2 regions of the Knoellia tibetensis genome follow, and region 2 is predicted to be linked to the other one. Evidence: predicted binding sites of a transcription regulator. Region 2 holds the regulator's gene; the other holds the start of a gene.
What was found. The regulator HspR, encoded in region 2, represses chaperone genes until heat shock. The targets are predictions, from matches to a motif close to AAGTTGAGTCNNNNNGACTCAACTT.
Positions count from the first base shown of each region.

Region 1: a site for HspR is predicted at 2,659-2,683, ahead of ACOJV7_RS05365 (Hsp20/alpha crystallin family protein). Genes of this name have one in related genera too.

Region 1 covers NZ_JBMBWF010000001.1:1,113,119-1,117,478, reverse strand. The annotation lists gene ACOJV7_RS05385 (carbohydrate ABC transporter permease) at 1-145, shown strand, start outside; gene ACOJV7_RS05380 (BadF/BadG/BcrA/BcrD ATPase family protein) at 159-1,112, shown strand; RNA gene ffs (signal recognition particle sRNA small type) at 1,156-1,252, shown strand; gene ACOJV7_RS05370 (DsbA family oxidoreductase) at 1,288-2,004, opposite strand; gene ACOJV7_RS05365 (Hsp20/alpha crystallin family protein) at 2,096-2,605, opposite strand; gene ACOJV7_RS05360 (alpha/beta-hydrolase family protein) at 2,750-3,931, opposite strand; gene ACOJV7_RS05355 (hypothetical protein) at 3,928-4,360, opposite strand, start outside.
Region 2 covers NZ_JBMBWF010000001.1:2,054,393-2,058,752, reverse strand. The annotation lists gene mmsA (multiple monosaccharide ABC transporter ATP-binding protein) at 1-1,088, opposite strand, end outside; gene ACOJV7_RS09510 (hypothetical protein) at 1,280-1,549, opposite strand; gene ACOJV7_RS09505 (heat shock protein transcriptional repressor HspR) at 1,674-2,132, opposite strand; gene ACOJV7_RS09500 (DnaJ C-terminal domain-containing protein) at 2,135-3,166, opposite strand; gene grpE (nucleotide exchange factor GrpE) at 3,246-3,917, opposite strand; gene dnaK (molecular chaperone DnaK) at 3,914-4,360, opposite strand, start outside.

The DNA.
Region 1 (4,360 bases), 940 kb from region 2:
CCTCACGAACTTCTTCGGCGAGAACGCGACCAACTACTCGGCCCTCTTCGCCGGGCTCGTCATCACAACGATCCCGCTCATCGTGCTCTTCCTCTTCGCGACCAAGCAGATCGTGGCGGGGTTGACCGCCGGCATGTCGAAGTGATCGGCTCGCGCCCGTGAGCGAAGACCGGTCGCCCGCCGTCGTCGGCGTGGACGTGGGTGGGTCGGGCCTTCGCCTGCAGTGCGCGTATGCCGGCGAGCCCGGTCCCGTCCTCACCGCACCCGGGGTGCGGATCGGCTCCGAGGGCGTCGACGTCGGGGCCCTCGCGGCCGACGCCGCAGCCGTGTTGACCGAGCAGGGCGTCGAGGACGTGACCGCCGTGTGCTGGTCGCAGCGCGGGCTGCTCTACCTCTCGGACCCGCGCGAGGTCGTGCGGGTCGTGTCGACGACGCTGCGAGCGCAGCGCACGGCGGTCGTCAGCGACGCCGTCGCCTCGCTTGTCGGCGCCCTCGGCGGGGTGCGCCCCGGCGCCGTCGTCGCGGCGGGGACGGGTGCGGTGGCGTTCGGGTCGGACTTCGGGTCCGCCGACACGTCCGTGTGGCGGCTCGTCGACGGCTGGGGCCACGTCCTCGGGGACCGCGGGTCCGCGGCCTGGGTCGGGCTCGAAGGGCTGCGTGCCGGGCTGCGTTTCCACGACGGGCTCCCCGGAGGGTCCGAACGGCTGCTCGTCGCGGGGGAGTCGGCGTTCGGGGCGACCTCGCACTGGCCCCGGCGGCTCATGACCCGGCCCGACGCGCCCGCGGTGCTCGCGTCCTTCGGCCCGCACGTCGCCGAGGCTGCCTCGGCCGACGACCCCGTCGCCGCGGCGATCTGCCGCACGGCGGGCGAGTCCCTCGCCGAGTCGCTGCTCTCGGCGGCCGCCGGCATCGAGTCGCCGGTCCTCGTCGCGACCGGTGGGCTGCTCGCGGCCGAGCCGGTCCGGGCGGCACTCGAGGCAGCGGTGGTGGCCGCCGGGTTCGCGCTCACTGCGGCCGTGGGTGGTGCGCTCGACGGTGCCGTGCACCTGGCCACAGTCCTGGGTGAGACGGGCGCGGTCCCGCGCCACCCGGCATACGTGCACCTCGGCTGACGGGCGAGTTGGAGTCGGCCGCGGGCGGCGGGTTAGACTCGAGCCCGGCACCCCGCGTGGTGGTACCTCACTGAACTCCCCCAGGGCAGGAATGCAGCAAGGGCAGGTGAGCTCTTCCAGGTACGCGGGGTGTCTTCGCGTTCCCGGGGTGGGCCCGGATCGCAAGCAGTTGGGGTCAGGCGCCGCAGGCGCAGCCGCCCTCGCACCCGCCGCAGCCGCCGCGGGCCTCGGGCGCGTTGTGCCGGTCCTCCCAGACGAGCTCGAGAGCGCGGAGCAGTCCGTCGACGGGCTGGGCGCCGGTGACGGCGAACTTCTGGTCGAGGACGTAGGTCGGGACGGCCGTGATGCCGATCTGGTTGGCGGTGGCCTCGTCGGCGCGCACGTCGTAGCCGAAGGCGTCGGAGCCGAGCACCTCGCGCACGTCCTTCTCGCCGAGCCCGCCCTCGACGGCGAGGCGGACGAGGGTGTCGGTGTCGCCGAGCGCGGCGCCCTCGGAGTACCACCCACGCATGACGCGCTCGGTCACCGGCACCTCGAGGCCGCGGGCGCGTGCGAGGTGGAGCACGCGGTGGGCGTCGAAGGAGCTGCCCCCGACCACCTTGTCCCACTGGAAGTCGAGGCCGATCTCCGCGGCGTCGGCGGCCATGGACTCGTGCTGGGCCACCATCTCCTCGCGGGAGCGGCCGTACTTCGCGGCGATGCGGTCGACGTTGGACCCCTCGACGACGGCAGGGGCGTTGCGGTCGAGCTGGTAGCTGTGCCAGACGACCTCGACGTCGCGCGGCTCACCCGGCTCGGCGGCCGCGAGGAACTGCTCCACGGCGAGCTCGAGCCGGCGCCGTCCCACGTGGCAGAACGGGCAGACGAGGTCGAACCAGACATCGATGCGCATGGCCACGACGATACGTCGGAGGCCCGACGGCTCCTGCCGTCGGGCCTCCACGGGGGCCGGGCCGACTGCGTGCCGTCCGGCGCGGTCGGACTCAGGCAGAGGCCGCCTGGGGCGACTCGTCCGAGCCGGCCTGCGACTGTCCGCCCCCGCCGTCGCGGGACTCGATGCGGCGCTGCGAGCCTCCGCCCGAGCCGCCGTGGGAGACGCTGATCCGGCGTGGCTTCGCCTCCTCGGCGACGGGGATGGTGAGGCTGAGGACGCCGTCGCGGTAGTCGGCCTCGATCCGGTCGAGGGCGAGCCCGCGGCCCAGGGAGAGCTGGCGGGCGAAGGTGCCGCTCGGGCGCTCGCGCGACAGCCACTGGGCGTCGTCGGCCTCGGGTGCGTTGCGCTGGGCGCGCACGGTGAGGGTGCGGTCCTCGACGTCGATGTCGATGCTCTCCGGGTCGACACCGGGCAGGTCGATGTGCGCGACGAACGTCTCGCCGGACCGGTAGAGGTCCATCGGCATGACCGCGCCGGCGTTGCCCGAGGCGCTCCCGCGCAGGGTCTCGCCGAAGAGGCGGTCGAGGGTCCGGAACGGGTCGTGGGCGGTGGTGCTCATGGGTCGTGCTCCTTCGATGAACGGGAGGTCCTGCCGGACCTCGGCGGTGGCCTTTCTTGAGTGAGAGCCGCTCAACTTCGTGCTCGTTTCCTGTTGTAACCCCGACTCCGGAGTTCCGTCAAGTGACCTCGGGCCGTGGCGCCCTCAGCACGTCCGGAGGCGCGTCGGCTGGTCGTCGCCGTAGCGGTGGCCGGCCCCGGCGGGCACGGCGAGGGAGGCGACGACATCGGCTGCGGCGTGCACCCCGGAGACCACCGGCAGCCACGGCCGGTCGGTGTCCGAGGGGATGAGGACCAGCGCCGGCCGCGCGTGGACGATGGGGTCGTCGACGTTCGCCGCGACGGTCTCGCGCGGCAGCCCGGTGCGTCCGCCGCCCGGCGTCCCGAGCCAGAAGGTCGAGCACACGGTCTCGCGCAGGTGCGACGCGTCCGCCGCGAGGAGCGCGGCCTGTCCCGCGGTCGCGCCGAGGCTCTCGCCGACGACGTGGAGCTGCGGCCGTCCTGCCTCCGGCAGGGCGTCGACCGCGGCCGTCACCTCGTCGAGCAGCGCGCGGGCCCCGGCGACCGCCCCCTCCCGGTCGAGGAGGAAGGCCATCCAGCTCGGCCGCGTGTCGTACTGCATCGACACCGTCGCCACGTCGGCGCCGAAGCGTCGTTCGAGCCCGGCGACGAACTCGGGGTTGACCCAGCCGGACCCGGTCGGGATCGCGACGACGAGGTGGTCGCGGTCGAGGCCACCTGCAGCCCGGAGCCGGTCGACGGCGATCCGTGCGCGAGCCGCGTCGTCCGCCGAGTCGTCGAGGCCGGCATACGCCCTGACGGCACCGACGCCCGAGGGTGCCAGGAGCACCTGGTCGCTCACGGGTGCCGCCGCCTGCGCGCTCGCCGGCGCGAACGTCGAGACGGCGAGCCCGGTCACGATCGCCGCACCGCGACGGGACCACCGGGTGCGCCGTCGCCACGCGGCTCGCACCCCGAGACCGGCACCGACGAGGAGGGCCGCCGTCCCGAGGGCGGTGAGACCGTCGGTCGTCGACAGCGGCGCCATGCCGATCCGGGCGCGCATCGTGTCCTGCGTCGTCACCGCGAGGAGCCCGACGTATGCCGTGAGCGCACCTCCCAGCGCGACAGCCGCCTGCCGCGCGCGGCCGGTGAGGCGCGGCACGGGTCCGGCCACCCGCCGGACGAGGGGCAGGACGACGAGCAGCGAGAGCACGAGGAGCACGCCGACGGCGACGGGCTGCGCGGGCAGGAGTGACGGGAAGGTCGCGGCGCCGAGGGCCACCGGCACGGCGAGTGCCGTCGACGCGCGGGGGAGGCGGTTCACCGGGCACCACCCGAGGTGCGGCGAGGAGCGCGCCCGGCGGTCCGGCGTCCAGTGGCGAGCCCGACGCCGCCGGCGAGGGCGACTCCGGCTGCGACCGCCGGCGCCACGGTGAGCGGCGACTCCGCCTCGGGCGCGACGTCGCCCTGGCGGACCGAGTTGAGGCGCACGAAGCCGTGGGCGATCTCCGCCCAGGCCCGACAGGTCGCCAGCCCGACCGCGTCCTGACGCACCGAGCACGACGCGGCGAGCTCGGTCCGGAGCCGGTCGTCGACGGCCCGGCGCGCGACGGGAGGCAGGGCGTGACCGGACCGGCCGGCATACCGGAGCAGGTCGTATCCCAGGTCGTGCTGGCGGCAGGCCGCCGTGAACTCCGGCGGCAGCGGCACGGGGGAGGAGCAGTCGCCGGACGGGTCGCCGAGCAGCCCGTCG
Region 2 (4,360 bases):
AGCTTGGCCGAGACCGTCGTCGTCTTGATGTCGTCGAGGAGGTTGAGGCCAAGCGACTTGCGGTCCTCGGTCACGTAGCCGATGCCCGCGTCGATGGCCGCCGGCACACTGCGCAGGTCGACCTTCTTGCCGTTGAGGGTCATCTCGCCGCCGAGCCACGTGCCGTAGGAGTGGCCGAAGATCGAGCGCATGAGCTCGGTGCGGCCCGAACCCATGAGGCCGGCGAACCCGACGATCTCGCCGCGGCGGACGAAGAACTCGGACTGCTTGGCGACGAGCCGCTCGGGCACCTGCGGGTGGGCGACGGTCCAGCCCTTGACCTCGAACATCACCTCGCCGATCTCGGGGGTGTGGTCCGGGAAGCGCGACTCGAGAGAGCGTCCGACCATGCCGCGGATGATGCGGTCCTCGTCGACGGCGCCCGCGCGCACGTCGAGCGTCTCGACCGTCTGGCCGTCGCGGATGATCGTGATCGCGTTGGCGATGGCCTCGATCTCGTTGAGCTTGTGGCTGATCATGATCGACGTGATGCCCTTGGCCTGGAGGCCGCGGATGAGGTCGAGCAGGTGGCGCGAGTCCTCCTCGTTGAGGGCCGCCGTCGGCTCGTCGAGGATGAGCAGCTGCACGTCCTTGGCGAGGGCCTTGGCGATCTCGACGAGCTGCTGCTTGCCGACGCCGATGTTCTTGATCGGGGTCTCGGGGTCCTCGGCCAGGCCGACGCGCGCGAGGAGGTCGCGGGCGCGGTTGTTGGTCTTGACCCAGTCGATGGCGCCCCGCTTGGTCTCCTCGTTGCCGAGGAAGATGTTCTCGGCAATGGAGAGCTCGGGGATGAGCGCCAGCTCCTGGTGGATGATGACGATGCCCGCGTGCTCGGAGTCGCGGATGTTGTTGAAGGTCACGTCGGCGCCGTTGTAGCGGATCGTGCCCTCGTAGGAGCCGTGCGGGTGGACGCCCGACAGGACCTTCATGAGGGTCGACTTGCCGGCGCCGTTCTCGCCGCAGATCGCGTGGACGTCACCACGACGGACCGTCAGGTTGACGTCGGACAGAGCCTTGACACCGGGGAATGTCTTGGTGATGCCCGTCATCTCAAGGATGGGTGCCGGATCGGCCACGTCGTCTCCTCGTCGAATCGCCACCGCGGACCTCAGTGGCCTCGGTGCTTGGATGCTAGACCCAGACGCTGTCAGGAGCGCGACGTTCTCGAGCCGGACGCGCGGCTTGTCCGGTGGACAAGCAGAAGTGGACAAATCGGGCGTCTCCCCGGGAGTCGCTCCGGTCAGGGGATCGTCGGCTCCGGGTCGTACCAGCCGCCCCGCTCCTCGGCGAGGGCCGAGAAGCGCTCTCGCAGTCCGCTCTCGACCGGGCCGGCCGGGTCCTCGACCATCTCCTCGCGGATGTGGACCGCCCACTCCGCGTCCTCGGCGTCGTCCTCCCCCGCGTGCGCGACGCGCAGCACCCGCACCTCGGTGAAGCCCTCCTCGGCGAGCTCGGTCGCGATCTCGTCGGCGGTGCCGCGCTCGGGGAAGAGGAGGAGGTGCTCGGTCACGAGCCGAAGCGTATGCCGTGCCGGCGAGCACGCGGACACAACTCGCCAATTCCTCCCGTTCGGTACGGAGTGCGTGTGTACCGAACGGGAGGAATTGGCGAGTTGTGGGCGGAGGGGTGGCGGGTCAGGGACGCCAGAGGACGAGCGCCTGCGACGCCGAGCCGGACCCGGGGCGGCGACGAGGTCGCTCGCCGAGACGGCTGGCGAAGATCTCGCCGCCGGGGCCGACCGAGAAGACGCGCGGGCCGCCCGAGGCTGCTGTTTCGAGACGCTCGACCTCGCGGGACAGCTCGACGACGCGGGCGCGCAGGGCGGCCACGGAGTTCTCGAGCTCGAGGATGCGGGCGATGCCGGCCAGGCTCACGCCCTCCTCCTGCGAGAGCCGCTGGACCTCGCGGAGCTGCGCGACGTCGCGGGCGGAGTAGCGGCGACCGCCGCCGCGGGTCCGCGACGGGGTGACGAGCCCGAGCCGGTCGTACTGGCGCAGGGTCTGCGCGTGCATGCCGGCGAGCTCGGCCGCGACCGAGATGACGAAGACGGGTGCCTCGTCGTCCGGTCGCGGCTGGCCCTGGCGCGCTGCCATGGTCAGGCCCTGGCCCGCTCTGCGAGGTCGGCCCGCGGGTCGGTGCCCTCGGCCTCGGCCCGCAGCACCTCGACGGCCTCGCGGGCGCGCTCGGAGAGCTCGGCGGGCACGACGACCTGCACCTTCGCGAGCAGGTCACCGGTCCCGGACCTGCCCGCGACCCCGCGGCCCTTGACGCGCAGCACGCGTCCGGACGGGGTGCCCGGCGCGATGCGCACCTTGACGCTCGAGCCGTCGAGCGTCGGCACGGCGACGGTCGCTCCCAGCGTGGCCTCCGCGAAGGTCACCGGCAGGTCGACGGTGAGGTTGTCGCCGTCGCGCCCGAAGACCGGGTGCCTCTCGACGGCGACGGTGAGCATGAGGTCGCCGGCGGCCGCACCCGGCTCGCCCGGCTGGCCTTTGCCGCGCAGCCGGATCTTCTGACCGTCCTTGACCCCGGCGGGGATGCGCGCGGTGATCGTGCGCCCCTCGGCGGTCCGCAGGGTCACCGTCGAGCCCTCGACCGCGTCCCGGAAGGGGAGGGTCGTGGAGGCCTGGACGTCGGCGCCCTTGCGGGGACCGCGGGGGGCGCCGTAGCCGGCATACCCGGGTTGTGGACGACCACCGCCACCGGCCGCACCCCCGAACATCTGCGACAAGAGGTCGTTGATGTCCTCCCCGCCGCCGCCGGGGTAGCCGCCGTAGGAGCCACCACCAGTGTCGAACCGGACGCGCTGCCCACCGCCGCCGAAGTGGCTGAAGATGTCGTCGAAGCCGCCGTTGCCGCCCGGCCCGCCGGCAGTGAAGCGCGCGCCGCCGCGCGCCATCTGGCGCACCGCGTCGTACTCCTCACGCTGCTTGGGGTCGGACAGCACGGCGTGGGCCTCGCCGATGTCCTTGAACTTCTGCTCGGCAGCCGCGTCCCCGGGATTCTTGTCGGGGTGGTGGGTGCGCGCGAGCTTGCGGTAGGCCTTCTTGATCGCACCGGAGTCGGCGTCCTTGGGGACGCCGAGGATCGCGTAGAAGTCCTTCTCGAACCAGTCCTGGCTCGCCATCAGCGCCTCCTTTCGGACATCGTATGCCGTTGCGCCACAGGGGCGTTCGGCGTGCGAACCGGCGTGGTGCCGGGCCGCGTCACTCGGGGTCGGCGACCGCGACCCGCGCGGGACGCAGGACCTGGTCGCCGGTGCGGTAGCCGGGCTGGAGCACCTGGACGACGGTGGTCGTCGTCGCGTCGGTGGGGAGCTCGGCGTTGGAGGCGTCCCAGGCGGAGTGCATGAGCGCCTCGTGGTGCATCGGGTCGAAGGGCTCGCCGACCGCGCCGAAGCGGGTCAGACCGAACTTGCCCAGGCTCGACTCGAGCTTGTCGGCGATCGCCACGAACGGGCCCTCGGCGAGGTCTCCGTGCTCGCGAGCGAGCTGGATGTCGTCGAGGACCGGAAGCAGCGAGTCGAGGACGTCACGCACGGCGCGCTCCTGGACCGCGGCGCGGTCCCGGTCGACGCGGCGCTTGTAGTTGACGTACTCCGCGTTGAGCCGCTGGAGGTCGTCGAGCCGCTGGGCCGCGAGCGCCGTGTCGGGGTGCTCGCCGCCCCGGCCACTGTCGCCGCGGTCGCCGCTGTCGCCGTAGACGGGCTCGCGCTCGCCCGCGGGGGCGGTGGCCCCGGCGTCGCCGGCCGGGGCCACCTCCTCACCGTCGTTGGCGGACTCGGTGTTGATCGCGTCGTCGGAGGACTCGTCGACTGTCTCGTCAACGAGCTCGGCGTCGACGACCTCGTCCTCACCCGGCATACGGGGGTCGGTCACTTCTTCTCCTCGTCGTCCTCGACGACCTCGGCGTCGACCACGTCGCTGTCGTCGTTGGCCTGGGCGCCGGCCTGCTCGGCGCCATCGGAGGCCTCGCCACCGGGCACGTCACCGGACTCGCCCTGCTCGGCCGCCGCGGCGTACATCGCGGCGCCCATCTTCTGCGACTCCTCGTTGAGATGGTCGATCTTGGCCTGGATCTCGTCTCGCGACAGCGTCGACTCGGGCTTGATCGCCTCCTTGAGGTCCGCGAGCGCGGTGTCGACCGGGCTGCGCTGCTCGTCGGTGAGCTTGTCACCGGACTCGCTGAGGAACTTCTCGGTCGAGAAGACGAGCGACTCGGCCATGTTGCGGGTCTCGGTCTCCTCGCGACGCTTCCTGTCCTCGTCGGCGTGGGCCTCGGCGTCCTTGACCATGCGGTCGATCTCCTCCTTGGACAGCGC